DNA from 2 places in the Caldicellulosiruptor obsidiansis OB47 genome. Region 2 is predicted to be linked to the other one. Evidence: riboswitches for the same ligand, from Rfam matches in the RefSeq annotation. Region 2 holds a riboswitch; the other holds the start of a gene.

Region 1 (16,787 bases), 990 kb from region 2:
TTTAAGATCACTCAGGCAAATACCTCATGTTGAAATAATCAGAATTGGAACAAGGGCACCTGTAACGTTGCCACAGAGGATTACAAAAGAGCTTGTTGATATGCTAAAGAAGTATCATCCTATTTATATAAACACCCACTTTAACCATCCGCGTGAGATAACAAAAGAATCGAAAAAAGCCTGTGAGATGCTCTCAGACGCTGGAGTGCCGCTTGGCAATCAAATGGTTTTGTTAAATGGAGTCAACAACGACAAGTACATTGTTCGAAAACTTAACCAAGAACTTTTGAAAATTAGGGTAAAACCATATTATATCTTTCATCCAAAAAGAGTAAAAGGAACATCGCATTTCTGGGTGGCAATTGAAGAAGGTATAGAAATAATCGAAAGTTTGCGCGGAAGAACATCAGGGATGGCAGTTCCCACGTATATAGTAAATGCCCCAAAAGGCAAAGGGAAAACACCAATTTTGCCCAATTATTTGCTTTATGTTGGGAAAGACAAAGTAGTTTTGAGAAACTGGGAAGGTGAGGTTTTTGAAATTGAAAATTAAGAGCAGAAAAGTGAGAAGACTATTAACATTTAAAGCCTGTGTTTCATATTATGATTTATATATAACCATAGTTTGAGAGGTAATGTAGTATGTCAGTGCATGGTGATAATCCAAGAGAGAATGCGGTAAATGAAGTACTGACCTCTGTTGCAAAAGAAGAGATAGCAATTGCAAACCTTATAGATGCAGAAGCTGAGAAGATTAAAAAAATTGTTGATTCACATCAACTTTCCAAACCTGATGATTTCGAGAAAATTATTGCTTTACAAAAATCAGTTGCTGAAATACTCGAAAGACTTATCCAGAAACAACAAATACTTGTCAAAAAACTTGAATTAATTAAGGATTTTGACACAGATAAGAAAAGTGAAAAGTTTAGAGGAAAATCAAATATTGTTTCTTCAAATGACTGTTCAGACTAGAAACAATAAAATTTTCAGTATTCAGATGGCAGATGCCATCTTTTTTTATATTCCCATTGCTGTCTTTAAAATTTTATCATAATCCATCTCCCTTTTAGAAAACTCCCCGGCTGTTTTGCCTTTGTGAAGTACCAAAATCCTGTCGCACATACCAATCAGCTCTGAAAAGTCAGAAGAGATGAAAATAATAGCACAGCCAATTCTTGCAAGCTCATTTATGATGTTATAAACCTCACCGTCGCGCAGGATTGTTACCCTGTCTGCGATAGATAGAGCTTCTTCAACCATGTTTGTCACAAATATTATTACAATTCCTTTTTCTTTTAGCTCTTTTATTATTTTAAAAAGATTTTCTATCTCATATGTTGTGAGCCCTGCCGTTGGCTCATCAAATATCAAAACCTTTGCATTTTGAACAAGTGCTCTACAAATTTCAATTATCTGAAGCTGAGAAAGCCCAAGGTTTTTACAGAGTGTTTCAGGGTTTATATAAACTCCCATTTTACTTAAGATTTCTGATGCCTGTTTTATCATAGTTTTATAGCTTACAAAACCAAGTTTATTTTTCGGTTTATTGTCAATAAAGATGTTTTCAGCAACAGAAAGGTGAGGGAAATATAAAAGCTCCTGATGTACAGTAAATATTCCAAGAGATTTTGAAAGTATTGGATTGAGATTTGCATGAAAAGCTCCACTGATAGCGAACTTTTAAGGTTAAATGGAATTACAAAAATTTTTCCATGCACTGTGGCACTTTCTGATGTTTCATTTTCAGTAAACAAGGCAGAGATACATGCAATAGTTGGTGAAAACGGAGCTGGTAAGTCAACTTTGATAAACATTATTTCAGGAAGCCTTCTTCCAGACAAAGGCGAGATATACCTTGAGGGTAAAAAGGTCAAAATAAGGTCTCCGAGAGATGCTCAAAATCTTGGAATTAGCATAGTTCACCAGGAGCTTGCGCTCTGCCCTCATCTTACTGTTGCTGAGAATATATACATAGGAAGACTTTCTGAAAAATCTTCGTGATGGCAGATACATCTCAACACTAAATACAGAAAAGACAAATCCTGACCAGGTTGTAAGCCTGATGGTGGGAAGGGAAATCAAAGAGATGTATCCACCAAAGGCAGTCAGAATTGGCAAAGAAATTTTCAGGATTGAAAACATCAGCTCCGACAAGGTTCAAAATGTATCATTTGCACTGCTGGGGGGAATAGACCTTGGGGCAAGTGAGTCAAATGTTTTTTAAAGAGCCTCTTTGCTGTTTTGTGCAAGGAGGCTCTGGTTGTTTTGTAATATAAAGAAGACAAAAGTTATTTTTTAGCAGGGAAACCTGATATAGTTAGAAGTTTTAGCAAGTCTATTGAAATGTATAAAAATTTTTGTTAAAATATACTTATACGTTTTGTTCCGAAGGGTCTACGAAATTATGCACAGAACTTAAAAGTTAATATAGAGGCGATGGAGTTCGCCTTAAAATGCCACGGGGAATACCCTTGTTGGCTGATAACTCCTGTCCGTATAAAGTGCGGGCAGGAGTTTTTTGCTTTTTTAAAAGAGTTTGAACTTTTTCAAAGATAGGGGGGATGTACTTTGGATATTGTGTATTTTGAGATGATAGAAAATATGAAAGAGGACAGGTGTATAATTTGCCATCTAAAAAATAAGGCAATGAACAAATTCTTTGATGATTTTCTTTATGAGTCTGTAAACGACTATAGTCTGCGTGACAGAATCAGAAAAGGAGGAATATGCTCATCTCATGCAAGAAAATTAGAGTCGTTTGGAGATGTGCTTGCTCATGCTATTATATATTCAGATTTGCTAAATAGTTTCAAAAACAATCATAGAGTAGATATTTTACCTCGTAAAAAGAAAAATCAAGAACAAAATATTTGCGTATTTTGCGAAAAAGAACAGAATTTTGAAGACACTTATACAAGAGCATTTTCTCACTACTTTAAAACTCAACCTAAGTTTAAAGTAGCATTTGCAGAAAAAGGATTTATATGTCAAAGACATCTTGATCAGGTTTTAGAAAAAATGACTTCGTCTTCAACAAAAAATGAACTTCTATCTATTGTTAAAAGAAAAATTGATGAGATAATAACTCATCTTGAGAAAATAAAGGAAAAGAATGATTACCGAAACATTCATGAAAACTACACTTCTGAAGAAGTAAAGTCATGGCACATGGCAGTCAGGTTTGTTGCAGGTTCTGAAGATTAGTCAATTTCAACCACTTTTCAAATAACTACAGGGGGGATTTTGATGTGGCTGGAGTTTTCGAAGTGGATGGCAATAGCTCTGTTTGCAGGATTTTTAGCTTACTTTTCTGGTATTTCCATATCACTTGTAGAGATAGTTGTTGGGTTTCTTGCAGGGAATCTGCTGCACCTTAACACAAATCAGTGGATTGATTTTTTAGCTGGTATGGGAAGCATCATATTGACATTTTTATCAGGAGCAGAGATTGATTATGATGTTTTAAAAAACAAGTTCAAAGAGAGCATGTTGATAGGAATCTTTGCATTTTTGATGCCTTTTTTGTTTGCATGGGGAGCGGCATTTTGGATTTTCCACTGGGATATGAGAGCAGCTCAGATTGCAGGAATTGCACTTTCAACCACATCTGTTGCAGTTGTGTATGCTGTGATGATAGAGACAGGTCTCAACACAACAGAGCTTGGCAAGGTTATTCTGGCAGCATGTTTTATAAATGACCTCGGAACAGTTTTAATGCTTGGATTTTTATTTGCTAATTACAACTGGTGGATACTGGTGTTTATAATTGTTATGATAATAGCCACAATTGTAGCAAACAAGTACACAGAACCTTTCTTTAACAAGTTTGGAAATAGAACATATCAACTTGAATTAAAATATCTATTTTTACTAATACTGCTTTGCGGAGGAATAGCAAATCTTTCTAATATGGAAGCAGTACTGCCTGCTTACATCTTGGGACTTGCAATGTCACCATTTTTCGCAAAACAAAAAGATCTTCTCTACAGGCTCAGAGCCATGGTATTTGGACTTTTTACTCCTTTTTACTTTCTAAAAGCTGGTAGCAAGGTAACATTTGGTGTTATCAATTATATCTGGATAGTTTTGGCTTTTCTGATTGTCAAGATGATTGCAAAATATATAGGTGTAAGGCCATTTACAGTAATGTTCAAGTACAGAAAGAAAGAAGGGATTTATACAACCCTTTTGATGTCAACAGGTTTAACTTTTGGTACAATTTCAGCGCTATTTGGTTTGAACAAGGGGATAATAACTCAAAGTCAGTATTCTATTTTAGTGTCTGCTGTAATATTGAGTGCGGTTGTGCCAACAATGATAGCTCAAAAGTTTTTCAATCCTCAGAATAATGAAGAAGTAAATGATAAGGGGGTTTAGAACAATGTATAAAAAGATTGTTGTTGCGTATGATGGGTCTGAACATTCTAAAAAAGGCTTTGAGGTAGCGCTTGAGCTTGCAAAGATGTTCGAATCAAGTATACACATTGTTTCTGTTGCGCATATACCTGATTTTGTGGAGACAAAAGATGAACTGAACGGTATACTAAATGATGCACGTCAGTATTATGAAAAAATACAGCAGCAGGCAATAGAGAGGGCAAAAAGTGAAGGAATTGAAATAAACTGTACAATTGTTCCAGGACATCCTGCAAATGGTGTTGTAAGCTTTGCAGAGAGTATCAAGGCAGACCTTATCATTGTTGGGCAGAGAGGGAGAAGCGGTGTTGCAAGGTATATTGTTGGAAATGTTGCTGAAAACATTGTAAGACACGCACATTGTTCTGTGATGGTGATAAAATGAGGTGATTTAGGATGAGGACTATAGAATATAATGTTGTGCAAGATATGATTAGAAACTTTACTGAGCAAGTCCAAGAGATTTCAAATGAAATTGATTCAGAATCTATTAAGAAGTTAGCAGGAAATATTAAGGAAAAGATTGAAAAGGATGCACTTTATCTGGTTGTATTGGGTCAGTTTAAAAGGGGAAAATCGACGCTTATAAATTACATGCTTGGTGCAAATTTACTACCGACCGGGGTTCTTCCCTTGACCTCAGTAATAACAAAGATTTATTACAGTCCTGAGGTTAAAGTGAATGTAATTTTTGAAAGTGGTGTAAAAAAAGAAATTCCAGTCGATGAGCTTGATCTATATTGCACAGAAAAAGGGAATCCTAAGAATCAAAAAGGTGTGGATACAATTGAGATAGGATATCCGTTTGATTTTTTGAATAAAGATGTTGTGATTGTTGATACACCGGGAATTGGTTCTGTGTATCAGCACAATACAGATGTGACATACAAATTTATTGACAGGTCAGATGCAGTTGTGTTTGTACTATCTGTTGACCCACCAATTACTGAAATTGAAAAACAGTTTCTACTTAAGATTGCTGAAAATGTACACAAAATATTCTTTGTAATTAACAAATCTGATTTGACGAGCAAAAATGAAATAGAAGAGATAGTGAATTTTACAACTAATGTAATCAAGGATATTACAAAGAAAGAAAATATAAATATCTTTCCTCTTTCAGCAAAGATGGCACTTGAAGGCAAGATATCTAAAAATGAAGAAATAATTAGAAAAAGTTACATAAAGAGTTTTGAGGAAGAATTAAAACAATTTTTAAAGGAAGAGAAGGAAAAAGTAAAAATCTTGAGCAACCTAAAAAGTTTAGATGTTTTTTTGGGAGTTTGCAAAGCGTTTTTAGAAAATGATTTGAAACTCAAGCTTATGCCAATAAAACAACTTGAAGAAAATATAGAAAAATTTAGTGAGTTTTTGGATAAGGTAAATCAAAACAAGATTGAAATTTATAAGCTATTTAAAATTGAGATGAATGATATTTTACAAAGTTTTGATGACGAGATGGAGAAAATAAAGAAGGAACTTGTAGTTAAGATAACTAAAAAGATAGATGATTATTATCCATCAATTGCAAGACTTAAAAAAATTGAGCAAAAAGAGCAGCTTGAGAAATATCTTGAGAAGGCTATTGTAGAAGAGTTTGAGCTGTTGAAAAGTGATCTTGAAAAACAAATCGAAAATAAGTATTCAGCCCTTTTGTCGAGGTATTGTGAGAAAATAAATGAGGTAATAAATAGTATCAAGGAAAGGGCAAGACAGCTCTTTTCTATTGATATAGAATACTATGAAGGTTTGCAAAGGCTTGTGGCACAAAGTAAATTTACTTACAAAATAGGCTACGAAGTTGGGGCATTGGAGATTGATCCTGTATACTTTACTTATCTTTTGCCCAAAAAACTTGCTCAAAGGATTATTTTAAAGAGAGTGCTTGACAGGGTTGAAATTGATGTTGATAGGAATATCGGTAGAATCAGGTATGATTTTCTAAGAAGAATGGAAGAAAGTTTTGATGCTTTTAAGATTGATATGGAGGAAAAAATATCCCAGGTTTGTGGCATTATAACCGAGCTTTTGAGAAATTCTAAAGAAGATTTTAATAAGAGCCAAAGTGAGCTGGAAAAGAAGATGCAATCCAATCAAAAGGTGTTGGAGAAAATTACAAAATTAAAGGAAAAAATCTCTCAAATTATTTTCGATTTAACAATATAAAACATTAACTAAATTGAGGTGTTTATTATGGTTAGAATTTCTTTTGAGATTAGTGAAGAAAGCTTAGAAGAGATTAAAGAGTTGATAAAAGATTTTGAAAAAGATTCGTACACCGAAGAGGATGCTTATCGTGCTATTTTTGAAATGGGGATAAAGGCATATCAATTACAACAAAGTAATTCTGAAGAAGATGATTTAAGAAGGCAACTTCTTATGCTTTCTTCACAGTATTCAGTTATTAAATTTAAAAATTTTCAATTAGAAAAAGAAAATAAGTTACTTGAAATGAGTTTAAATGGCTGTGAAGCAGAAAATAGATTCCTAAAAAAACTTTTGGGTTTTAAGGAATGAAGAAAGATGAGATATGTGTGTCCTGAATGCTTTAATTGAACATATTTAGATTCTTTTTTAATAGGCATATGTGCCCCTGCTGATAGATGGGGTAGCAAAAGAACAAATGAGAAGTTAATATTGTTATACGCTGACAAGGTTATATTTTTTGAGAGGGTAAAAAATAAAGTGGAAGCTGTTTTGTATCCTATTCAAAATATAAGTTATATTGAAAATGGTTCTATATTATTATATTCATGGATAAAAATAGGCGGGGTTGTAAATGGTGAAACAAAATCATTTGTTGTTGAGTACAATACTGTTGTTGATGATATGTTTAAAGCTGTAATTGATAAACTCAGAACATCCCTCTTCTAATATTCATCTCTTTTATTTTTAGATTGACTACAAATTTTTCAAAGTTTATACTTTTAAAAAGAGAATATGTTTTTATCTTTAAGAATAAGTCACTTGTTAAGATAGAGAATAATTTATAAAATTCCAGAAGAAAGGACTGAAAGAAGTGGAAGTCAGAACAAGATTTGCACCAAGTCCAACAGGGCATCTTCACATAGGAGGTGCAAGAACAGCACTTTTCAACTACCTTTTTGCCAAAAGATATGGTGGAAAGTTTATATTAAGGATAGAAGATACAGATCTAGAAAGATCATCTATTGAGTCTGAAAAGGTTATCATCGAAAGCTTGAGATGGCTTGGGATTGAGTGGGACGAAGGAGTTGAGGTAGGAGGACCTCATGGACCTTATAGATCAACAGAAAGAGTGGACATTTACAAAAAATATGTTGACGTCTTATTTGAAAAAGGATATGCATATCATTGCTACTGCAGTGAAGAAGAACTTGAGGCTCAGCGTCAGCAGCTTCTGAGTCAGGGACAGATGCCAAGATATCTTGGCAAGTGCAGGAATTTAACAGAAGAGCAAAAAAGAAGATTTGAGCAGGAGGGGAGAAAACCAACCGTCAGGTTTAAAGTGCCAGAAGGTGTTAAGATAATTGTTCATGACCTTGTGCGTGGAGATGTAGAGTTTATGTCAGATGATATAGGCGACTTTGTAATTGTCAAGTCTGATGGAATTCCAACATACAACTTTGCAGTTGTAATAGACGACCATTTGATGAAGATTTCGCATGTTATAAGAGGTGAGGAGCATCTTTCAAACACTCCGCGCCAGATTCTAATTTACAATGCTCTTGACTTCAATCTTCCGCAGTTTGCTCATGTGTCTTTGATTTTAGGGAAAGACAGAACAAAGATGTCAAAGCGCCATGGTTCTACTTGGGTTGAACAGTACAAAGAACAAGGGTATTTAAAAGAAGGGCTTATAAACTTTTTGGCATTGCTTGGCTGGTCACCACCAGAGGATAAAGAAATATTTGATATGGATTATCTGATTAAGAATTTTTCACTGGACAGGGTTTCCAAAAACCCTGCAATATTTGACATTGATAAGCTAAACTATATAAACTCCCAGCACATTAAGCTAAAATCACTGGATGAACTTACTCAAATGTGCATTCCATATCTTATTGAAGCAGGGTATGTTACTCAAAAAGATGCAGAAGAAAAGTTTGAATGGCTAAAGAAAATAGTAAAATCTGTGTATGAGGGACTGGATTATCTATCTCAGATTAAAGATAAGGTAGATATCTTCTTTAATAATGAAGTCAAAATAGAAGAAGATGAAGCCAAAGAGGTATTAAAATGGGAGCATGTAAAGCATTTGATAAGTGTATTCGAAGATAAGATAAAAAATGTGGAAAATCTCAATTCAGATAGTATAAAAATGCTTTTCAAAGAGATTCAAAAAGAGACAGGTTACAAGGGCAAAAACTTATTTATGCCGATAAGAGTTGTGTTGACCGGCAAAACTCACGGACCTGAGCTTGTGGAGATAATAGAGATTGTAGGGAAAGAAAACATACTAAAACGATTGGAATTCTTCAAAACGTGGTATAATTAAATTAAGAATTCTTATGGATTTGCAAAGGAGTTTTTGAGAGTATGTTTAGATTTTTCAGAATGATCAAAGAAGAGATGGATGTTATCATGGAAAAGGACCCGGCTTGCAAGAGCAGGCTGGAAACTCTTTTGTATCCAAGCCTGTGGGCTATTATATACCACAGAATAGCTCACTGGTTTTACAACCGCAGGATGTACTTCATTGCAAGGTGGATTTCCCAGCGTGCAAGGCACAAAACTGGTATTGAGATACATCCCGGTGCCAAGATTGGTCGAAGGGTATTTATAGACCATGGCATGGGTGTTGTGATTGGTGAAACAGCTGAGATTGGCGACGATGTTCTGATTTATCAGGGCGTGACATTGGGCGGCACAGGAAAAGAAAAAGGCAAGCGCCATCCAACAATTGGAAACAACGTCTTAATTGGTGCTGGTGCAAAGGTTTTAGGACCATTCAAAGTAGGAGATAATACCAAAATTGGTGCAAATGCAGTTGTTCTTCGCGAGGTTGAAGAGAACTCAACTGTGGTTGGTGTGCCAGGAAGAGTTGTCAGAAAAGAGAAAAAGGAAAAGCCAACTGTTGAAGAACAGCTTGACCAGATAAGATTTCCCGACCCGCTTGCAATGCAGATTTGCAGCCTTGAAGCCAAGATAGAAGCTTTGGAGAAAAAACTTGCCGAGTATGAAAGGAGATTAAAAGAGTATGAAACTTTACAACACTCTCAGCCAGACCAAGGAAGAGTTTGAACCTCTTGAGAAAAACAAAGTAAAGATGTATGTGTGCGGTCCGACTGTATATGATTTTATTCATATCGGCAATGCAAGACCTTTGATTGTATTTGATACTTTGAGACGATATTTTGAATACAAAGGATATGAGGTAATATACATCCAAAACTTCACTGATATTGAAGACAAGATGATAAACAGAGCAAACAAAGAGGGGATAACCGTATTTGAACTTGCTGAAAGGTTTATAAAAGAATACTACAAAGACGCAGACAGGCTCAATGTAAAAAGAGCAACCAAAAATCCAAGAGCAACAGAAGAAATCCCTGATATGATAGTCTTGATACAAAAGTTGATTGACAAAGGCTATGCATATGTGGTTGATGGTGACGTGTATTTTAGAACAAGAAAGTTTGCCGAATATGGTAAACTTTCTCACAAGAATATTGAAGAACTGGTGGCTGGTGCGCGGGTTGATCTGAGCGAAAAGAAAGAAGATCCGCTTGATTTTGCTTTGTGGAAGGCTAAAAAAGAAGGTGAGCCGGCGTGGTTCTCACCATGGGGTGAGGGAAGACCTGGCTGGCATATAGAGTGTTCTGTTATGGCAATGAAATACCTTGGCGAGACCATTGACATTCATGCAGGTGGACAGGATTTAATCTTTCCTCACCATGAAAATGAGATTGCACAAAGTGAAGCAGCGACAGGAAAACCTTTTGCACGTTTTTGGATTCACAATGGGTATGTTAATATAAACAATGAAAAAATGTCAAAGTCGTTGGGAAACTTCTTTACTGTGAGAGAAATCATTGAAAAGTACCATCCAGAAGCTCTGAGGCTTTTCATGCTTCAGGCGCACTATAGAAAGCCTCTGAACTTTTCTCTTGATTTGATTGAACAGGCAGAGGTGGCACTCAAAAGAATTTATACCTGCTACGAAAATCTTGAGTTTTTGATTCAAAATGAAACTTCTTCATCTGAAAATAATGATAAGCTAAAAACTGTGATTGAACAGCTTAAAGCAAAATTTATAGAGGCAATGGAAGATGATTTGAATACTGCCGAGGCAACAGGGTATTTGTTCGAAATGGTAAGGGAAATCAATACACATGCTAACTTTTGTTCAAAAGAAACTTTGACTTTTGCTAAAGATGTATTAAAAGAACTTTGCAGTATACTGGGAATTTTAGAGCAATATAGCTCAAAAGAAGAGTATGTGCCACAGGAGATTTTAGATATGGTTGAGAAAAGAAATCAGGCACGAAAGTTAAAGAACTTTGCCGAAGCCGACAGAATAAGAGATGAGCTCAAGAGCTTGGGATATATTGTTCTTGACACCCCTCAGGGGACAAAGATTGAGAGAATAAAATAAAACCGGGCAAAAGCCCGGTTTTTTTATAAATCTTTCAAAATTCCTGTGTATATTATTTTAGATGATTTTCCAAAAAAGATAATATAATATATCTCCTTTTTTGAAGTGATGTAACTAAAAAAATTACATGGACTTTCACACATACGCAAATATTTGTCTATCAAGACTTTATCTGTTATCTTTTTTCCAGTTTTTATTTTCGCTAAATTTGGGTTACCCACCAAGGTATTTCTCAGTTTATCTGGATTGTTTGACTTTCCTATGAGAGCATAACTTATCTCATCTGGCATAATACGAGCAAATCTAATATATCCTTTTTTAGCCAGCCATTTTTCTAACTTTGTAAAGCTTTTTTCAAATGGTATCACAATTTTTGAAAATGGAATTTTGCCATGGTAAATGGGTGTTTTCAAGTCAATTTCGATGTCACCCCACTGGTCTTTTGTATTGTTTATCATATCCTCAAATTTCTTATTGTATATCTCTTCTTTTAAAACCTCTAATAGTTCAGGTATATCAGAGGATTTAACAAGAGTTTTTAAAGAATTATCTTGTATTGAAGAATAGTTACTGTATTTACTCAATAATACTGATTGAACATTTATAGGCGATACCTTAAAAATTTCGTAAAGGTTATATTTAAAAGTATGATTTTCATAAAGAGGTTTTAAATAATGAGAAAATTTTTGAATATCAACAGAATATTCTCTTTGTATCTTTTTCCCGTTTTTCAAGTTATAGCTTATATAAAGAGTAGTTTTGTATGGAGAATTTGAATCTTTTTCCTTTACAATTTCCTGTTTTTGTTTAATAATCTGCTTATGAATGTTTATAACCATTTTTACTATTTTGGGGTCTTCAAAAGTACTTATATCTTCAGAGTGATTTCCTATAAAAAAGTATTCTTTAAAAACCACACTTTTTATTTCCTTTTCCTGCGGAACGTACTTTTCAAATCCGAACAGGTCCAGTTTTATCATCCCTATTGCTAAGAACAAAAATATTACAAAATAGCTATATCTCAAAAGAGATTTATTGAAAACATTGACTTTTTTGTTCAGAATCATTTCAGCAATTAAAAAGCATACAAAAGAAATGATCAAATATCCTGATATTGCCAACCAGAAAGATTTTCCTTGTCCAATGTAAGGCAAATAAAGTCCTACTAAAAGTGCGCCGCACAGAGCAGCTCCATATCTGAAGATGTGTTTGAAAAACTCAAATACTATGGATTGCCCGGCATTTTCAATTTTACGAAAATTGTATAATATGCTACCGAGGACAATCAAAAAAATGGCAATACTAAAGAAGCCGGTATATTCAACAGGCTTTAGTGGAGAAGAAGGTGATACAGGTGTAAACATTATTAAAAGAGGATTTATTTTTTCAACGACAGCGCTATTTGGTGAGGGATAATAGCCAAATAACCAGTTTTTGAGATTTAAAATGGAGGTATAATATAAAAATGATGGCAGCATAAGTACAACAAAGCTCAAGAAAATTTGGACAAAGGGTGTGCCTGTGATAATTGCACAGCAAGTTGCAATTGAAAAAAACAAACTTGCGACGGCAGTTGTATTTAAGCCCCAGAAGAATATCTCTTTTAACTGTATTTCAAATTTGTCTAACAGATTTAACTTTAATATTAATAAAATTACTGTATTAAGTATAATAGGTAGCAAAAGTAATAAAAAAGAAGCTAAGATGTTGGAGATGTAAAGTGTTATTCGCTTTGGAGGAAGACTATGAAGCTGATCTGCGGCATCTTTTGAATGAAGATAATTAAATACAAATGCACTAAGAGCAAAACAAATAAGTAAACTCACAAAAATACAGTATCCCTGATTTCTTGTTACAGTGTACTTAGAAACTATATAACTGTCGGGGTATTTTGAAATTAAAGGCAAATCGAATAGAATAATAGAAAATGGAATTACTGATAAAGCTAAAAAGTATATAACTCCTACAAACCAAAATCTTTTAAGAGTAACAAAAAGTAATTTTTTATTAATCCATGATTTGGGTAAGCTCATCTTTCAACCCTCCCATTTCGTAAATAAATATTTCCTCGAGCGAAAGGGGTAAAATATCAAGTAACACCGGCTCAAAATCTTTTAATGTATCTAAAATTTCTTCTCTGTTGCCTTTCACAATGATTACCTCAATATTACTTTTTTTAGAGTAAGAGATTACCTTGAATCTATTCAAACTTTCAGGTAGAAAATTCTTTTTGAACACAGCTTGAATTTTGCAAGTATCTAATTTTAACTCTTCTATATTGCTGCAAAGCAAAATTTTCCCTTCATGAAGAATTGCAATAGTATCGCAGAAATCTTCAAGTTCTCTTAAATTGTGAGATGATATAATTACTGATGCACTTCTATCTGCAACATCTTCTATTAAAAGCTTTTTTACACTCTGCCTTATAACAGGATCAAGACCATCAAAAGGTTCATCCAGTACAAGCAATTCTGGACGTGAAGAGAGAGCAAAAAGGATTGCACATTGTTTTTGCATACCTTTTGAGAATTTTGAGATTCTTTTTTTCAGTGGAAGATTAAAAATCTTCAGAAGATTTTCAAAGTGGCGGCTGTCCCAGGTATTATAAATTCCTTTATAGAAATTTGCCATATTGTAAATTGAAAAGTTTCTAAAAAAGTAGGGATTGTCTGGTACAAAAAATATTTTTGACTTTACTTGCGGATTTTCAAAAACAGGTTCACCATTACAAAAAACAGAACCGCTATCTGCTTTGTATACCCCTGTCAGAATTTTTAACAAGGTAGTTTTACCAGCACCATTTCTTCCAACAATACCAAAAATAGAACCTCTTTGAATTTTTATAGTTACTCCCTTTAATGCCTCAGTCTCGTCAAACCTTTTACAAACATTTTCTACCTTTATCAAGATTTATCGCCTCCTGATAGCTTCTTTTCAATTTCTTCAATAATTTTGATAAGTTCGTTCTTTGAGATACCAATAAAAAGTGCCTCAAAAACAATTTTTTTGAACTGAGATTTTATCTTTTCTTCTTTTTCAGCTTTTATCTTTGATTTTACAGGTGCGACAAAGTTTCCTTTGCCAGGAATTGAGTAAATATAACCTTCTCTTTCGAGCTCTTGATATGCTTTTTGGATTGTATTTGGATTGATTGTGAGTTCTTTCGAAAGAGACCTCACCGATGGAAGTTGTTCATTTTCTTTCAAAACCTCCTTTAAGATTAGTTCTTTTATCCTTTCCACAAGCTGTTTGTAGATGGGTACTCTGCTCTTCCAGTCAATTTCAAACATTTACTTCACCACTTTTCTGTATTAACTGTACTATCAGTATTAATACAGTTATATTATAAATGATTTTTTGAAATGTGTAAAGCTTTTTGTAGAAACTTTTTGAAAGTATTGTAGCTTGAAGGGCAGTTTGATAAAATTAGAAGAAAAAGAATATTTCAAAGTCAGACAAGATTCGAAGATCACCATTTAAAACTTAGGTAAGAGGAGTCAAATGAAAATGTTAAGATATCTCTATATAGCTTTTAGTTCAATTTCAATATACCTGTTTATCATCTTTGCCATCAGGCTGTTTGGCAAAAAAGATGTTTCGCAACTCTCAATTAGCGATTTAGTTTTTGTCCTGCTTCTTAGCAATTCTGTGCAAAATGCCATGGTGGGAGCAGATTCGAGTCTGGCAGGCGGGCTTGTTGCTGCAACCTCATTGTTTGTTGTAAACTATATTATAAAGCTCATTGTGTACAGGTTTCCAAAGATAGAACGTTTGATTGAGGGAGAGCCTCTATTATTGGTGTATAAAGGAAAAATCAATGAAAAAAATTTAGCTAAAGCAAAGATTACAAAAGATGAGCTGCTTGAGACAGTGAGAGAGCACGGTGTTGCTTCACTTGACGATGTTGAGCTTGCTGTTTTTGAGATGGATGGCAATATCAGCATTATCTCTGAAAGAGCTGAAAGTGAGTATGTTAAAAAGAAAATACCAGTGAGAATAAAAAGGAGAGAATAAGATATTTTACCTATTCTCTCCATGGCTGTTTTTCAAAAGGAATATAGTTTTTTTCATCAACGTTAAGTAAATATACATATGTCCACGCTCTGAGAACTTCAACTCCATTTAAAATGACTTCAACCACTTGCCGCTTGTAAAGCTTACCTTCATCTTCAAAGTTGTCTATTTCCTTTATTGTTTTTTCATCAACCTCATATACTTCTCCTGCCACTTTTGCATCTTTTTTTGGTACAATTGCCGGATACCAGCTAACTTTGTAAAGTCCATAGCCTTCTAAAACTGCTTTTCCAACAAGTTTGCAGCCATTTAAAAGATGATTGTGACTGTTATGAGAAAGAAGGCTGCCATAAACAAAAAGATACATAATTTGTCACCTCACAGCACATTTAAAAAGTAAATTTTTTCTTTTACTTTGGTTGTCCATCTTCACTGATATCACAAACTTCATCATTGCAAAGGCAATATTTTAGTTTATATCCAAAATAATCATGCTTATCAGCCCAGTCGCACATCATATCCAAAATTGGCAAGACTTCTTTTCCTTTTTCAGTTAGGCTGTACTCTACTTTCACAGGAACTTCAGGATATACTTTTCGCTGGACAAGACCATGCTCTTCGAGTTCGCGAAGCTGTTTTGTTAAAATTCTGTGAGTGATATCTGGAATTAAGTGTTGCAGCTGAGCAAATCTGAGAGTACCATATTCGCCCAAATACCAAAGGATAAGAGGTTTCCATTTTCCACCTATTACCTCGAATGCTACTTCTATTTCGCATGTTGCTTCTTTGACCTTTTGTCTTTGAGCCATAACGCAAAACACCTTCCTTTAGTATCATCTATGATACTTTATATCCAAAAAGTGCACTCTTGTAACCGATGACAAAAATATTATACTAAACTTAAAGAAATTTTACTTTATAAAGTTTTAAATTGTATTCTGGAGGTAAAAAACATGGAAAATTTAGTATTCAATTACTTTATGCCCACTAAAATTTTGTTTGGTCCAGGAAGTTTGGATAGACTCAAAGATGAAAACTTGCCAGGTAAGAAAGCTTTAATTGTAATCTCTGCCGGAGCTTCTATGAAAAAGTATGGATATTTGGACAGACTCACAGCGATATTAAAAGAAAAAGGGATTGATTATGTTGTCTTTGACAAGATTTTGCCAAATCCAATAAAGAAGCATGTTATGGAAGGTGCAGGGTTAGCAAGGCAAGAAGGTTGCGATTTTGTAATTGGACTTGGTGGTGGAAGCAGTATCGACTCTGCAAAAAGCATAGCTCTTATGGCCAAAAATGATGGTGATTACTGGGATTATATTGTCGGTGGAAGCGGTAAAGGGAAATTCCCATCAGGTGGAGCACTTCCAATTGTTGCAATAACAACAACAGCTGGAACTGGAACAGAAGCTGACCCATGGACTGTTATCACAAATGAAGAGACAAATGAAAAGATTGGTTATGGAAATCAGTATACATTTCCAACACTTTCAGTTGTTGACCCGGAACTTATGTTGAGTGTGCCACCGCACCTGACAGCATACCAAGGGTTTGATACTTTCTTCCATGCAGTTGAAGGTTTCATTGCAAAGATTGCAACGCCAATAAGTGATATGTTTGCACTAAAGAGTGTTGAGCTTATTGCAAAGTATTTGCCGGTCTGTGTAAAAGATGGAAACAATCTTGAAGCAAGGACATATGTAGCTCTTGCAAACACTTTAGCAGGATTTGTAGAATCCACTTCCAGCTGTACCTCAGAGCATTCAATGGAACATGC
Region 2 (16,787 bases):
TTCTTCCAGAATATGCAAAGTTTTTTCCTCTATTCCTAAGAAAATTTCTGGTTGTAAATTCACAACCTAAATTCGAAGAGTATATAAGGCTAATTAATGGAATAGAAATGAGATTGGAATTCTTTATATTTCCAAAAACAGTAAATTTGTCAAAAAGATATAAAAAGATAAAATTGGCTATTGACCAACAAAGAAGAGGAAGAGTAATACACTTTGATTGGACATATGAAGAAAATGTTCACATTAATTGTTTTATTGCATATTATATTGTAAGAGAAATATTAAAAAAGTACGGTCAACGTTTAAAAAATAGAAAAATAGGAATAATTGGGCTTGAAAAAGCTAAAAAAAATGGACTTTTATATGAGCTTGCAGAAAATACAGATATTCTTTATACTTCATTTGATTCATTTCAAGAGACAAAAATAGCTGATGAACTTTTGGGAGAGTTCGGAACAGTTATAATAAACTGCTGGGAAGAAGAGAAATTGTTTGAAAATGTGGATATAGTGTTTGTGTTCAGAGAGTTAGACAAGAAAGCTTATGGGTTGAAAAGAGGGATAGTATGCTATCCTGAAAAAGGTGTGGTAGAAGATTTTGAATTTTTGAAAAAGTCCTTTTTTCTTTCTGAGATTTGTGTTGATTTTCTTCCTCTGAAAGATATATGTATATATAACGTGACACCCTTTATCAATTTGCCTATTAACATGGTTGAAATCATTTGTGAAAAGCTTCTTTTTACAACCATAAATAGTTTTTCAGATGCCAAAAAAGTCTTTACAAAAGACCTCTTTGATGTTAAAATAAAGCTCAAGTAATATAAAAAATTTAATATTTTCGAAGTGGTCAGAAAAGAGTGTTAAAAAGCTCTTTTCGGGCCTGGGAATTTTACCAGGCAGCAGGGATAAAAAAATCCTGCGGGACCCATGTTTTTACACAAAACATGAGTCTTGGCAGGATTTTTTTATTGTTTTAATAGTGTTGGCGAAGAAGCTTATGATGAAAGGGGTTTTAATGAAGAAATATGGAAAAGCAGGGTGCAGCACTTTTATCGGTTTTTTCTAATACAGCCCTGGTTTTATTCAAACTTATTGCAGGTAGTATTATGGGGTCTGTATCTGTTATCTCTGAAGCAATTCACTCTGGTATTGACCTTTTGGCAAGTTTGGTTGCATATTTTTCCATAAAGCAGGCGAGAAAACCAGCAGATAGTGATCATCCTTTTGGTCATGGTAAGTTTGAAAATGTTTCTGGTGCATTTGAGGCAATATTAATATTTTTAGCAGCAGCTATGATTATTTATGAAGCAGTGAAAAAATTTGTTAAAGGTGCAGAGATTGAAAAAATAGAAGCAGGGCTTGTAGTAATGTTGATTTCAGGTGTTGTAAATCTTTTTATATCGACAAAACTTTTCAGGGTTGCTAAAAAAACAGATTCAGTAGCTTTAGAAGCAGATGCAATGCATCTTTTTACAGATGTGTTTACATCATTCGGAGTATTTTTAGGGCTTGTTGCAATAAAACTTACACATGTGTACATTATAGACCCGATAATTGCTATCATTGTTGCTCTTATGATAATAAAAGCATCTGTTGATTTAACCAAAAAAGCTCTATGTGATCTTGTTGACAAGAGTCTTCCTCAAAACGAGATTGAGATAATTGAGAATATAATAAAAAGATACTCCCAGGTTACAAGCTTTCACAAGCTCAGAACCAGGAAAAGTGGAGACAGGCGCGAGATTGATGTTCACATTAGAATGGAAAATTCAACTACTTTAATCGACGCTCACAACCTCTGTAACCAGATAGAAAAGGATATAAAATCAGTTCTACCAAATTCGTATATTACAATCCACATTGAACCTGAAGATGAGAGATAGGAAAGTGTCACAAAAACTCGGCACGTGGTGAAGACATATTTACCACCTAATTTATTACAGAACAGAGAATAAAAAGTCCCCACTTTCTTTAATAAGTCTTCAAGAAGTAAAGTAGGAAATTGAAATACATGGGAGGAGACCAGAATTTTTGAATCTCTAAACTTTTCGAAAGGTGTCCTCCCATTCATTCCTTTACCATTGTGAGGTCTATAAAAATTCCACGTATCCTGCCATTTTTGAGCTCTTGTCATAAATTCGTCTTTTGTTATGCATCTTTCAGCATGAATCATCAAAAAATATTCATCATCTGCTCTATGTGAATTTTCAATTATACCCATCAAGTGTTTTGCTTTTGGTGGAATAGGATTTAGCTCTACTCCCAAAAATGACAACATCTCATTCCACTCCTTTAGCTTTTTTTCGCTCCCACCACAAAACTCTGCTCCATTATCTAATCTTATCCTTATTGGGTTTCTTACATTATGTGTCCTAAGCCATAAAACTACTAATGTTATGAACATAAAACCAAAAGTAGATGAAAGCTCATATGAATAAGCTGTAAATCTTGTCCTTGTAGCAACATCTATCATGTTCCACTCATAACACGGTAGATTGTATTTTATCATGTGCTCATATACTTCTTTTGGGAGGCTTTCTTTGTCTAAAAGATGTTTCGTATCAAGCTGAAATTCAGAAAATGGGATGAGAGACTCATAATCGTAAAGACTTCTTTCTCCCTTTTTCGTCTTTCTTGTCTTTCTCGGCACACTATTTCTTTTGAGAATAGATTTTATCGTGTTTTCACTTATTTTAACGCCATATTTTCTGAATAAATAAAGAGAAAGACGTCTGTATCTGAATCCTGTTTTTTTAGCCTCTTGGATAATGAGATTTTCAAGCTCAGAAGAAAGTTTTTTAGGGCAAGTTTTAGGCTTTCTAGACTTATCCTCAACAGGACCATATACTGCTCTTCTTACAGTGTGTCTTGATACACCTAATATTTTAGCAGTTTTTGATATGTTTTTGTTATTTGCCTCAAATACTTTTCGAATTAATTCTCTGGCCTTTTCAGGAGATATTTTTCTGAGTTCATGATATGGTATAATATTCATAGTAGGCTGCCCTCCCATCCTGGTAGTTTTTTGATGTTTCTTTTGAATGGAATATTACACTTTTTTATTATATCAAACAGGAGGGAGGCAGCCACAATTCTTTTTATGGGCTTTTCATTATTGTTTTCGTACATTCTTTCGCTGTGGTAAATATCTTTACACCTATTCGAGAGTGTCACAAAAACTCTATATTGAAATCAACTGTGTTCGATGATATAATATTATTTACAGACGGCGATGGAGTCCGCTGAATAAATGCCAATGAGGGCTGATGACTCCTACAGATGCTGCAGCGGTGCAACATCTGTAGGAGTTTTTTGCGTTTTAATAATCTGTTTTTTGCCTAAATTTTATATGGCAGAGGGGGTATTTTTAACAAAATGAGAAACATTTTAGCAATTGCCATTGGTGCTTTTTTCGGAGCAGTCAGCCGGTTTTTTATATCCCAAATGAGTATTAGTCACTTTCCTTTTGCAACACTTTTTATAAACGTTGTTGGTAGTTTTGTTTTATGCTTTGTTGCAGAGATAACGGTAGAACACATAAAAATTTCAGCTGCCTTAAGACACATGATAACAACAGGTTTTATAAGCAGCTTTACAACATTTTCTACATTTGTACTTGAAATTGTGAAGTTTTTAATGAAAAGAGAGTTTACAATTGCTGTTATATATCCTCTTTTATCCATTGTACTTGGGCTTTTAGCTTCAATTTTTGGCTTTGAACTTGCAAGAGCTATTTCAGAAAGACAGCAAAAAGAGGAGTATGGGGTGGCATGAACTATCTCATTGTTGGAGTTGGTGGAGTAATTGGAGCAATCTTGAGATATACAATTGGGAAAATATTTAGAGAAGTAATGGACAAAGACCATCCTGTATCTACATTGTTTATAAACGTGATTGGGAGTTTTTTAATAGGATATTTGTCAACAAAACATCTTTCGGGTGAATACAAACTTTTTTTGATGACTGGTCTTCTTGGGGGATTTACAACATACTCTACATTTATGCTTGAAACATCAAGGTATATAAAGAGAGAAAAACACATGAAAGCCTTTATTTATGTACTTGTCTCTATCATTTTTGGAATAGTTGCAGCTGGTGTGGGAATTTGGTTAGCAAGCTTTGTCTAAGTATTACTATATTTTGATTATTTTTTAGGTCTCATCACTTGAAACCACAAATTGAATTAATATATAATTTAAATATTGCAAATTCTAATCTTCTTAATTATTTTGAGGAGAGAGTAGGAAATGAAAATCCAAGCACCAAAAGGAACAAAGGATGTGCTTCCGGAAGAAAGTTATATGTGGCAATATGTTGAGAATAAATTCAGAGAGATTTGCAAACTTTATGGCTATCAAGAAGTTAGATTTCCCACATTTGAATACACAGAGCTTTTCCAAAGAGGAGTGGGTGAGACCACTGATATTGTCCAAAAAGAGATGTATACCTTTTTGGACAAGGGTGGAAGAAGTATCACCTTAAGACCGGAAGGAACAGCGTCCACAGCAAGACTATTTATTGAGCATGGTTTTGCATCACGTCCGATGCCGCAGAGGTTTTACTACATTATTTCAGCTTTCAGGTATGAAAACACACAAGGTGGTAGGTTCAGAGAGTTTCACCAGTTTGGAATTGAGAATTTTGGTTCTTCTTCGCCTGTGACAGATGCTGAGGTAATTTCACTTGCTTACAATTTTTTTACAAGCATTGGGCTTGACAATATTACTGTGAATATCAACAGCATCGGGTGTCCTGTGTGCAGGAAGGAGTATGTGAAAAATTTAAAAGAGTATTTTTCAGCAAATTCTCAAAAGCTTTGTGCTACCTGCCATCAGAGGCTTGATAAAAACCCCATGAGAATTTTGGACTGCAAGGAAGAAAATTGCAAGCTGGTTGCAAAAGACGCACCAAAACCAATTGATTATCTTTGTGATGATTGTAAAAACCATTTTGAAAAGGTAAAGACTTACTTGGATTCAGCTATGGTTGCTTACAAGGTTGACCCATTTATTGTTCGCGGCTTGGACTACTACACCAAAACGGTTTTTGAGGTTGTGGTTACAGTCTCCGATAAAGAGCTTGCAATCTGCGGTGGTGGAAGATATGACAATTTAATAGAACAAATAGGAGGACCGTCTATTGCTGGAATTGGTTTTGCAATAGGTGTTGAGAGGCTTTTGATGCTGCTTGAACAAAATGGGCTTCTTCCGGTAAAACCACAAATTCCAGAAGTGTTTGTGGCAGTTGTAGGAGACAATAGTATCAGGAAGGCTTTTGAAATTGCAAATAAGCTCAGATTTGAAGGAATTTCAACTGTAATTGAAGAGATGTCAAGAAGTTTAAAATCCCAGATGAAATATGCTGATAAGCTTGGTTGCCAGTTTTCTATAATCATTGGAGACGACGAAATTGCAAAAGGTGTTTGCAAAATTAGAAATATGAGGACATCTTCAGAGGAGATAGTTGAAATAAAAAATGCTTGCCACTATTTGAAAAAACAAGTTCAAAAATAACAAGGATGTTTTTGTAACTTTTAAAATTTTCAAAGAAGGTGATAGGTGTGGAAAGTATTAAGGACTTTAAAAGAACAAAATACTGTGGAGAAGTGTCGCTTGAGGATGTTGGAAAAGAGGTTGTGCTAACAGGTTGGGTTGATACAAGACGTGACCTTGGCGGCATAATATTTGTTGATTTGAGGGATAGGACTGGTATTGTACAGGTTGTCTTTGATGAGAAGATGGGGGAAGAACTTTTAGACAAAGCTGACTCATTAAGGTCCGAATACTGTATTGGTATTAGAGGTATTGTTGAAAAAAGACCACCTGAGACAATAAACCCTAAAATCAAAACTGGTGAGGTTGAGGTAAGGGCACAAGAACTCAGGATATTTAGCAAGTCCGAAACCCCGCCATTCCCAATTGAAGAGGGGATAAATGTAAATGAAGCTGTAAGGCTAAAGTATAGATATCTTGATCTTAGAAGACCTGATATGCAAAAAAACTTAATGTTTAGACACAAACTTTATCAAGTGGTTAGAAACTTTTTATCCCAAAACGGTTTTATAGAGATAGAAACCCCCATGCTTACAAAATCCACTCCAGAAGGTGCAAGGGATTATTTAGTTCCGAGCAGAATATTTCCGGGAAAATTTTTTGCACTGCCACAATCGCCGCAGCTTTTCAAACAGCTTTTAATGGTTGCAGGGTTTGATAGATATTTTCAGATTGTGAAATGTTTTAGAGACGAAGACTTGCGAGCAGACAGACAACCTGAGTTTACCCAGATAGACATTGAGATGTCATTTGTTGACGTAGATGATGTAATTGAAATAAATGAAAGATTACTACAGACCATTTTTGGAGAGATGCTGGGGATAGACTTAAAACTTCCTTTACCACGACTTACTTACAAGGAAGCGATGGAAAGATTTGGTTCAGATAAACCAGATACCCGTTTTGGAATGGAGCTTGTAAACCTCACTGATATTGCAAAAAATTGCGAGTTCAAAGTTTTTGCAGATGCGGCAAACAAGGGTGGTTCTGTCCGAGCTATCAATGCAAAGGGATGTGCGATTACATTTTCAAGGCGTGAGATAGATGCCTTGGTTGAGTATGCTAAGAATTTTGGAGCAAAAGGACTTGCCTGGATAGCAGTTGAAAGTGATGGGTTAAAATCGCCAATTGTTAAGTTTTTAAAGGAAGAAGAGATAAATGAGATTCTAAAAAGACTTGGTGCAGAAGTTGGGGACCTTCTTTTGTTCTCAGCAGACAAAGACGAGATTGTATTTGACGTTCTTGGAAATATCAGACTTGAGATTGCAAGGAAATTAAACCTTCTTGACAAGTCCAAATTCAATCTATTGTGGGTGACCGAATTTCCTCTATTTGAGTACTCAGAAGAAGAAGGAAGGTATGTAGCAAAGCACCATCCATTTACATCGCCTATGGACGAGGACATAGAGTTTTTGGAGACAGACCCGGCAAAAGTCAGGTCCAAAGCGTATGACATTGTTCTAAATGGAACAGAGATTGGTGGTGGTTCTATCAGAATTCACTCAACAGAGTTACAAAAGAGGATGTTCAAGGCACTTGGCTTTACTGAAGAACGTGCACAAGACAGGTTTGGATTTTTGCTTGAGGCGTTCAAATATGGAACACCGCCACATGGCGGAATTGCATATGGGTTTGATAGACTCTGTATGCTTCTTTTAGGACTTGATTCGATAAGAGATACAATCGCATTCCCAAAAGTAAAGGATTCTTCATGTCCGCTCACAGATGCGCCATCAGAGGTTGAACCCAAACAGCTTCGCGAACTTCACATCAAAGTTGATGTTGTAAAATAACAAGAATTTTTCACGGCTCCATGTCCCTAAAAAAGCTGAAAATTTTTGGTGGGACAGGAGCCTTATTTTTTTGCAAAATTTTTACCATGTCTTAGAGCAAGATGTTACAAATATCAGATCAAAAATTTAAAACAGATATGAAAGTTTTTTAGTTCACTATTTCCTATAGTATGGATTATATTATTTATACACTATATAACAAAATAGTAATGATTAAAGGGGAGGAAATACAATTATGAAAAGAACTATTTTAAGATTTAGTAAATTCTTAAAAATAGTGATTTTAATTACTTTCACTTTGCAAATATTTACTGTGTTTGCTAAGAATACACCATATGAAAGTAGGAAATATCCACACCTTCTTGGTAACCAAGCGGTGAAAAAACCATCAGTTGCTGGCAGGCTCCGTATTATCGAAAAGAACGGTAAAAAGTATTTAGCTGACAAGAAAGGCGAAATAATTCAGCTTCGTGGCATGAGCACGCATGGACTCCAGTGGTATGGTGACATTGTAAACAGAAATGCGTTTGCTGCTCTTTCAAAAGATTGGGGATGCAATGTTATAAGGCTTGCGATGTATGTGGGTGAAGGTGGTTATGCTTCAAATCCAGGCATTAAAGAAAAAGTTGTAAAGGGAATAAAACTTGCAATTGAAAATGACATGTATGTGATTGTTGACTGGCATGTGTTAAATCCAGGCGACCCGAATGCCCAAATTTATAAAAGAGCAAAAGACTTTTTCAAAGAGATAGCTACAAGTTTTCCCAATGACTATCACATAATATATGAACTTTGTAATGAACCGAATCCAAATGAGCCGGGAGTAGAAAATAGCTTGGATGGTTGGAAAAAGGTAAAGGCTTATGCGCAGTCCATCATAAAAATGCTCAGAAGTTTGGGGAATCAGAACATTATAATTGTAGGTTCGCCCAATTGGAGTCAAAGACCCGACTTTGCAATTCAAGATCCTATAGACGATAAAAACGTTATGTATTCAGTACATTTTTATTCTGGGTCTCATCCTGTAGGTGGGTATGTTTTTGAAAACATGAAAAAGGCATTTGAAAATGGTGTGCCAATTTTTGTGAGCGAATGGGGAACAAGTTTGGCAAGCGGTGATGGTGGACCATATCTTGATGAGGCGGATAAGTGGCTTGAGTATTTAAATGCAAACTATATTAGCTGGGTGAACTGGTCACTATCAAACAAAAATGAAACATCAGCTGCTTTTGTCCCGTATGTTAGTGGCATGCATTATGCCACTTCACTTGATCCTGGCAATGATAAGAAGTGGGATATGAAAGAGCTTAGTATATCCGGAGAGTATGTGAGAGCACGGATAAAAGGGATTGCATATAACCCTATAAAGAGAGACAAAGGAATAAAATGTCCTTTTAAAGATCTCAATGAAGATAATATTTTTTATGAACAAGTAGTAAAACTTTATTCAAAAGGAATTATAAAAGGTACTTTATCTTCTAAGTATTTGCCTGATAAAAACATCACAAGGGCTGAACTTGCTGCACTATGTGTAAGATTATTGAATCTGAAAATTGAAAAATATGACGGCAGGTTTTCTGATGTAAAAAGTAGTGACTGGTACGCAGATGTGGTTTATACAGCATATAAAAATGGTTTGTTTAAACAAGAAGAAGAAAAGAAATTTTTCCCTGAAAGAATCACTAAAAGAGAAGAAGTAGCTACTTTGGCAATCGAAGTATACAAAAGATTGATAGGTAAATTAGAGGTTAACGTGGATGATATTCAAGTTGTCGACGAAGACCTTATAAAGCCTCAATATAGAGAGTGTGTGAAATTAGCAGTTTATCTTGGTATTATTGACTTGGATTCAGACGGAACCTTTGCACCAAGTAAGAGCGTTTCGAGAGGGGAGGCAGCAACAATTTTTTATAATGTTTTGAACTTAGCAGGCAAGCTATGATACATGAAATTGAAAAAATTTTTTAACAAAAAGTTGCCGGCTAAATGCTGGCAGCTATTTTTATATTATTTTGACCCTTCAATATGACAAAATATTGCACATCATAATATCAATAATTCACAAAAAGACTGCAATTTTGTCAATTCATTTTGAGAAAAACAGGATGTAAACTATAATCGAAAACCTCAAGAAAAACCAAGTCAAAAGTTTCAATAAAAAAACTCGAGAAAGGAGACGGCATCAAAAATGGCAAACGGTCAGCGCACATATCGAAGCGGGTTTTTGAGAGAACTTAACAAGAACTTTCCGCTGTTTTTAATGGCACTGCCAGGAGTCTTACTTTTGATAGCATTTTCTTACTTACCTCTGTTTGGGCTTATCATTGCATTCAAAGATGTGCACTATGATTTGGGTATACTCAAAAGTCCGTGGGTGGGTCTGAAGAATTTTGAGTTTCTTTTCAAAACACCTGATGCTTTTATTATTACAAGAAACACCCTTCTTTATAACTTTGCATTTATAGTCTTTGGGAACTTGGCGGCAATAGCAACAGCTATTGCACTGAGCGAAATGAGAGCAAGATTTATGGCGAAGTTCTACCAGTCAGTGATGTTTTTACCATACTTTTTGTCGTGGGTTGTTGTTGCATATATGGCATTTGCATTTTTAAGTATAGACTTGGGAATTCTCAACACAATGATTCTTCCAAAATTGGGCTTGCAGCCAATTGCTTGGTACTTTGAAACAAAACCGTGGCCTGTGATATTGATACTTGCAAACCTGTGGAAATATACAGGTTACAATGCAGTCATATATTTAGCAGCAATTACAGGAATTGACCCTGAATATTATGAAGCGGCTTTGATTGATGGTGCATCAAAATGGCAGCAGATAAGACACATTACAATTCCGCTTTTGTCACCGCTTGTTGTTGTACTTGTTCTGCTCGGAATAGGCAGAATCTTTTATGCAGACTTTGGACTTTTTTATCAGCTTCCAATGAACAGCGGTGCTCTTTTTGATGTCACAAATGTTATTGACACTTATGTTTATAGGACTCTCATGGGCATGAACGATATAGGAATGGCATCTGCCGCAAGTTTTTATCAGTCAATAATGGGATTTATTCTGGTGCTCACATCCAATCTCATCGTTCGCAGACTTGACCCAGAAAAAGCACTGTTTTAAGGAAAAGACTTTTGTGGGCAAACAAACAGCATGGAAAGGTGATGATAAAGTATGCACACAAAGAGCAGATTTTTACAAATATCTATGTTTTCAGAAGTGATTCTGCACATCTTTTTCGGAATTGTAACACTTGCGTGTCTGGTTCCACTATGGGCTGTTATAGCGATTTCTCTGAGCGATGACAACAAAATCAGACAAAGTGGATATAGATTGTGGCCAGTTGGTCTTAGTACAAAGTCGTATGAGTTTGTGGTATCTCAAGGTAAAGCAATTTGGCATGCATATGGCATTACTATATTTGTAACTTTAGTTGGAACAGTGTTGTGTGTACTGGTTGTTTCAATGTACGCTTATATCCTGTTCAGAAAAGATTTTAAATACAGAAAATTTTTCACATTCCTTGGTTTTTTTACAATGCTAATCAATGCTGGGCTTGTTCCTTGGTATATAGTTTGTGTAAATGTTCTTCACTTAAAAGACACAATATATGCGCTAATTTTACCTTATGTAATGAATATGTGGTATGTACTGATTTTTAGAACATATCTTTCGATGTCTTTGCCTGATTCTATCATAGAGTCAGCTAAGATTGACGGTGCAGGTGAGTTTACAACATTTTTCAGGATTGTTATACCACTTGTAAAGCCAGGTCTTGCTACAATTGCACTGTTTGCAGCTATCACATACTGGAATGATTGGTGGCTTCCATTTATGTTAGTAGAAACAGAAAAACTTTATAATCTTCAATATATGATGTACAGAGTTCAACAAAAAATCCAGTATTTGGCAGAAATTGCAGCTAAACTTGGAGCATCAGGTATAGTTCCTACTGACTTGCCGACAGAGTCAGCACGAATGGCAATGGCTGTTTTAGGGATGGGACCTATAGTTTTAGCTTACCCGTTTTTCCAACGTTATTTTGTACAAGGTCTTACAATTGGTGCTATCAAAGGTTAGAGTGATAAGTTAAAATGGGGTATAAGCTTCAGAGTTGACGATTTAAGTCAACATTCTGAAGCTTATATACAAAAAAATCAAATTGTAGGAGGTTGGTTTTTGTGAAACTCAAAAAGTTTTTTGTAATGATGCTTGTTGTTGCTTTTGTGCTCACAAGCGTAGTTGGTGTTGTCACTGGGCTTGGTGCATCTTCTTCAAAGCTTCCTTATGTTAAGCTTACTTGGTACGTTATTGGAACTCCACAAAAAGACTGGGATTTAATCAACCAAAAAGTTAATGAGTACATCAAACCAAAGCTCAATGCTGAAATCAAAATGACAATGTTTGACTGGGGCGAGTACAATGATAAGCTCCAGACAAAAATTGCAGCTGGTGAGCCATTTGACATTTGTTTTACAGCTATCTGGACAAACAACTACAGAACGAACGTAGCAAAAGGAGCATTCTTGCCACTCAACAAACCAGGAAATGACCTTCTTTCAAAGTATGCTCCAAAAACTAAAAAACTTCTTGGTGATGATTTTATTAAGGGTGCTTCCATTAACGGAATTTTGTATGCAATTCCTGCAAACAAAGAAAAAGCTCACAACTGGGGTTTCATTGTAAGAATGGACTTGGTAAAGAAGTATAAATTAGATGATATGTTCAAAAAGGTTAAAAAGTTAGAAGATTTAGAGCCATACCTTAAGATAATCAAACAAAAAGAGCCAGGTGTATATCCGCTTGGAGCATATGCTGGTGAGTCGCCAAGATTCCTTTTGGATTGGGACAAAGTTGTAGATGATGACGTTCCTGTTTCGCTCTATCCAAACAATAAGAGTACAAAGATTGTGAATGAGCTTGAACAGCCAAATACAAAGGCTCTCTTTAAGACAGTTAGAAAATATTACTTGGCTGGTTACATCAGAAAAGATGCAGCAAGCGTAACAGACTGGATGTCTGATTTGAAAGCAGGTAAAGTTTTTGTAATGCCACAATCGCTAAAACCTGGCAAAGATGCTGAAATGTCAATTTCAACAGGCTATCAATGGAAACAGATAGATATAACACCACCTGTTATGTCAACAAGAGAATGTATTGGTTCAATGCAGGCAATCAATGCAAAGTCCAAGAATCCAGAAAGAGCTTTGATGTTCCTTGAACTTTTCAATACAGACAAATATCTTAACAACCTTGTAAACTTTGGTATTGAAGGTCAACACTATGTATTTAAAGACAAAGCAAAAGGCATCATTGCTCCTGGACCAAAAGCAAAAGACTACAGCCCTGGTCTTGGTTGGATGTTTGGAAATCAGTTTATAAACTACATCTATGAAAATGAAGACCCGAACAAGTGGAAGAACTTTGAAGAGTATAACAAAAAAGCATTGCCACTTCTGAGCCTTGGATTCAACTTTGATGACTCAAAAGTAAAAACACAGGTTGCAGCATGCAAAAACGTATGGAAGCAGTATATTCCAATGCTTGAGACCGGCAGCGTTGACCCAGACAGATACATTCCAGCGGCTATTGACAAGTTCAAACGAGCAGGTGTTGACATTATTATAAATGAAGCACAGAAACAGTATGATGAGTTTCTGAAGAAAACAGGAAGAAAGAAATAATTAAAAGAAAAATTACAGACGGGATACTGGTGCAAGAATGTAGCACTGGTATCCCGTTTGTTGCTAATATTTGAAAAGAAATAGATTGTGATTTTATCTCAATATAAGATAAAATAAAAGTGAAAATATTTATACTTAAAGAATTCAGGGTTGTGATTTTTATGAAAGATTCTTTTAATAAAAGACATATACTATCAATAGGTTTTTTAGTACCTCTTATAAGTACTCTTGCGCTTATAATTATACTTATTTTGAATACTCAGAAAACAGTAGAAGAAAGTGTAACTATTGAAAATGAGGAGTTTGAGGTTAGCAAAAAAATAAGATTTTTAAGTTCATGGGGTGGGAACGACCCTTATGCCGACACACTCTCATTTGTGCTTCAGAAGTTTCAAGAAGAAAATGCCGGCATAACCATCATCAATGAATCTCTGTTTGGTGATGATTTTTTGATAAAACTTCAGACAGATTTTGCATCTGGCAACCCTCCAGATGTCTTTGGCCTTTTTCCGGGTTCTGTTCGAGACATCCTAATTCAAAGATACCAAATAGCTGATTTAACAGATGTGCTCAAAAAAGATGTAAAATGGTATCAAAGTTTTTATCCTAACATGTGGAGATATGTGACTTTCAATGGAAGGATTTATGGTGTTCCACTTGAAACAATAGTTGAGTGCCTTTTTGTTAACAAGGATATATTTGAAAGGTACAGTCTAAAAGTTCCTCAGACATTTGATGAGCTGATAAATGTCTCAAAAATACTGAAGAGCAAAGGAATTATTCCAATTGCTTTTAATGCCCAGCCAGAGGGGACATACATATACCAGAACATTATTGTTTCGATAGGAACAAAGCATGATGTAGAAAATCCGCTCAAGAGCGGCAAATTTTCATCACCCTACGTAAAAGCACTTGACTATTTAAAAATACTTTACAAAGCAGGAGCATTTCCAGATAATTACTATTCACTTACAAGCAAACAACGAAATGATTTGTTTTTGACAAAGAAGGCAGCAATGATTGTCCAGGGTTCGTGGTTCATTCCAAAATGTGACCCAAAGACGGTTGATATATATTTTTTCCCCCAGATAAGTAATACTGGGAAAAAACATTTGATTTATGGTCTTGGTGGTGGAACATTTTATATTAGCAGTCAAGCTTGGCAAGATGAAACAAAAAGAAGCTGGGCGATAAAACTTTTAAAATTCTTAACTTCTGAAAAGATTGCACGAATATTTGTTGAAAGAACAGGGTTGATTTCAAATATAAAAATTATAAATCCTCCAAATGTTAATAATCCTCTGCGTTCAAAAGCGGAAGGTTTTATAAAAGAAGCCGATGTGCTTGTTGCACCGCCTGACCATTTTGTTGACAGAATGGTTTGGGAAGAGGTTATAACCAAAAATATTCCTTATTATCTACAGGGTACAATTTCTTCAAAGTTATTTTGGGAAAAAGCAATCAAAGCGTGGGAAGAGAATATGGAAAAATTGGGTGAATGAGAATGTTTAAAATAAAGATGATTTTTAGAAACTTAATAAAATATTATCGTACCATTTCCATAGACAAAAAATTTTTAGCAGTTTCATACATTCAAATATTTATTCCAATAATACTCATTGGGGTTTTGAGCTTTAGAATTTCGTCAGATTTGATATTCAAAAAATATGTAGGCTATACCTCTGATGTTATAAAAACAGCAAGACTGAGAATTGTTGACAAAATAAATGAGCTCAATAGTATAACTCAGGATATTTTATATCAAACAGAACTTTATAATGTTTTGGACAAATCAATGAAAAATGTGGATTATTACGATGAAGTTGCTTCACTTACAAACAAGTTTCGAAAAATAATCTTAGGGCATCTTGATGTGCAATCAATAGGGGTATTCACAAAAGAGAAAAAGCTGTGTATAGTTGATAACACTTCAAAAAAAGTAGGACTTGACGAGATAATACCATCTCAAATTTCTTTTGAAAAAGTGTATGACATTGCTGCAAAAGGAAATGGAAAACCTGTTTGGTATGTGGCTTCGCTGAAAAAAGACAAAGAAAGCAAAGTGGTAATCTTGGTTTTCAGAAGCATAAATAATCCACAGACGTTAAAGTTTGAAGGAATTTTAGCTGTTATGATAAACACAGAGCTCTTTGACAAAACATTCTCTGAACTTGTTGCAGAAAAAAGCCAAGCAATTGCGGTAGTGGGTGATGATATATTTATTTCTACAAAAGGCGAGATGAATGAGAAAAAAATCTTGAAGTTTATGTCTGGTGTGAAAAATGAAAACGGGGTTGTTACATATACCTCCAATGAATATATTGTCAATGTTCTGCCAATAAAACAGGTAAACTGGTACATAGTTACTTCTATTCCAGTCAAAATATTATTTGAAGATATAGACAAGCTTAGGATGTGGCTTATAATTTTGTGTTTTTTGTCATTTGTAATAACGTCAGCGATGTCGCTGATGCTTTCTATGGACTTTTTAAAACCAATTAATGCTATTGTGGAAGCAACAAAAAGAATTAGAAAAGGAGAATACAAGACAATAGAAAATCTTGACAGAAAGGATGAGCTTGGTATCCTAATTGATAACTTTAACAATATGGTGATAAAAATAAATCATCTGATAAATTCAATTTACAAGGAACAGATAACACGAAAAGAGGCAGAACTAAAAGTTTTGCAAACCCAGCTCAATCCACATTTTTTGTTTAACATTTTAGAATCTATTAATTGGCTTGCACAGCTAAATGGTGTATCCCAAATAAGCGATGTTGTCATTGCACTTTCAAAGCTTTTAGAGGTGAATCTAAAAGAAGAGAAGTTTTTAACCTTAGAAGAAGAGATAAAATATATAACCTCATATGTTTCAATTTTGAAGATAAATTTCGGTGAAGAGAATTTAAAACTTGAAGTGGATGTGGATAGAAAAGCTTTAAAACTTAGAATTCCTAAACTGCTAATACAGCCTCTTGTAGAAAATTCTATCTTTCACGGCATACGCCCAAAAGGTTTTGGCAAGATATTTTTGGGTGGTTATATTTGGAATGATAAGCTTACCATAATTGTAAAAGATGATGGTGTTGGGATAACACCTGAAAAGTTAAAAGGGATACGTCAAGATTTAGAGGAGGACAATGAGGTCTTCCTTGAACAGGAGGGAAGATCCTATACAAGAATAGGACTTTTAAATGTGGTAAAAAGACTTAAGCTCATCTATGGAAAAGATGCAAGCTTTTCAATTGAAAGCCTACCACAAAGAGGCACTACTATAAAGATTGAGATTTTTATGGACGCGCTTTCCAAAGCGGTAGAAGAAAGCTTACAGGAATTTTCTGACGAAGGGGAAGAGGAAGATGTATAAAATTGTAATAGTTGACGATGACATGCTTATTCGGAAAGGAATAAGAAATGTTATAAGATGGAAAGATTTAGAATGTGAAATTTGCGCTGAAGCTTCAAGTGGGGATGAAGCTTTGAAAGTGATTGAAGAGGTAAAACCTGATATTATTATTACTGATATAAAAATGCCCAATATGGATGGAATAGAGCTAATTGATAAGATTAAAAATATTATTCCCCGATGCAAAATTGTCATTTTGACAGCTTACAGGGAGTTTGAATATGCCCAAAAAGCTATAAAAAGTGGGGCTTTTGATTTTCTTCTAAAACCAACGAAGGTAGAAGATATAATAAATGTGGTGCAAAAAGCCATAAACGAGATAAAGAAAGAAAAGACAATAGTT

Evidence for each region. A riboswitch is a leader RNA that binds a small molecule or an ion and turns the genes downstream of it on or off. The one in region 2 is predicted to bind fluoride.
Region 1: it holds a riboswitch for fluoride, as region 2 does, so the genes downstream of both, COB47_RS10205 (DUF6062 family protein) here and crcB (fluoride efflux transporter CrcB) in region 2, are expected to answer to the same signal.

What each region holds. Positions count from the first base shown of each region.
Region 1 covers NC_014392.1:2,173,886-2,190,672, reverse strand. The annotation lists gene eam (glutamate 2,3-aminomutase) at 1-553, shown strand, start outside; gene COB47_RS10220 (hypothetical protein) at 643-975, shown strand; gene COB47_RS10215 (ATP-binding cassette domain-containing protein) at 1,021-1,620, opposite strand; gene COB47_RS12025 (ATP-binding cassette domain-containing protein) at 1,657-2,004, shown strand; gene COB47_RS12675 (hypothetical protein) at 2,066-2,227, shown strand; fluoride riboswitch at 2,427-2,501, shown strand; gene COB47_RS10205 (DUF6062 family protein) at 2,581-3,207, shown strand; gene COB47_RS10200 (cation:proton antiporter) at 3,250-4,380, shown strand; gene COB47_RS10195 (universal stress protein) at 4,385-4,804, shown strand; gene COB47_RS10190 (dynamin family protein) at 4,816-6,585, shown strand; gene COB47_RS10185 (hypothetical protein) at 6,613-6,936, shown strand; gene COB47_RS10180 (hypothetical protein) at 7,105-7,293, shown strand; gene gltX (glutamate--tRNA ligase) at 7,439-8,896, shown strand; gene epsC (serine O-acetyltransferase EpsC) at 8,938-9,642, shown strand; gene cysS (cysteine--tRNA ligase) at 9,599-10,996, shown strand; gene COB47_RS10160 (DUF6449 domain-containing protein) at 11,020-13,029, opposite strand; gene COB47_RS10155 (ABC transporter ATP-binding protein) at 13,004-13,903, opposite strand; gene COB47_RS10150 (GntR family transcriptional regulator) at 13,900-14,286, opposite strand; gene COB47_RS10145 (DUF421 domain-containing protein) at 14,504-15,010, shown strand; gene COB47_RS10140 (gamma-glutamylcyclotransferase family protein) at 15,021-15,377, opposite strand; gene COB47_RS10135 (winged helix-turn-helix transcriptional regulator) at 15,421-15,819, opposite strand; gene COB47_RS10130 (iron-containing alcohol dehydrogenase) at 15,964-16,787, shown strand, end outside.
Region 2 covers NC_014392.1:627,955-644,741, forward strand. The annotation lists gene COB47_RS02660 (hypothetical protein) at 1-818, shown strand, start outside; gene COB47_RS02665 (cation diffusion facilitator family transporter) at 1,025-1,882, shown strand; gene COB47_RS02670 (IS481 family transposase) at 1,789-2,994, opposite strand; fluoride riboswitch at 3,219-3,282, shown strand; gene crcB (fluoride efflux transporter CrcB) at 3,375-3,773, shown strand; gene crcB (fluoride efflux transporter CrcB) at 3,770-4,126, shown strand; gene hisS (histidine--tRNA ligase) at 4,247-5,512, shown strand; gene aspS (aspartate--tRNA ligase) at 5,560-7,344, shown strand; gene COB47_RS02695 (cellulase family glycosylhydrolase) at 7,580-9,286, shown strand; gene COB47_RS02700 (ABC transporter permease) at 9,533-10,474, shown strand; gene COB47_RS02705 (carbohydrate ABC transporter permease) at 10,526-11,431, shown strand; gene COB47_RS02710 (ABC transporter substrate-binding protein) at 11,533-13,035, shown strand; gene COB47_RS02715 (ABC transporter substrate-binding protein) at 13,197-14,537, shown strand; gene COB47_RS02720 (sensor histidine kinase) at 14,534-16,405, shown strand; gene COB47_RS02725 (response regulator transcription factor) at 16,398-16,787, shown strand, end outside.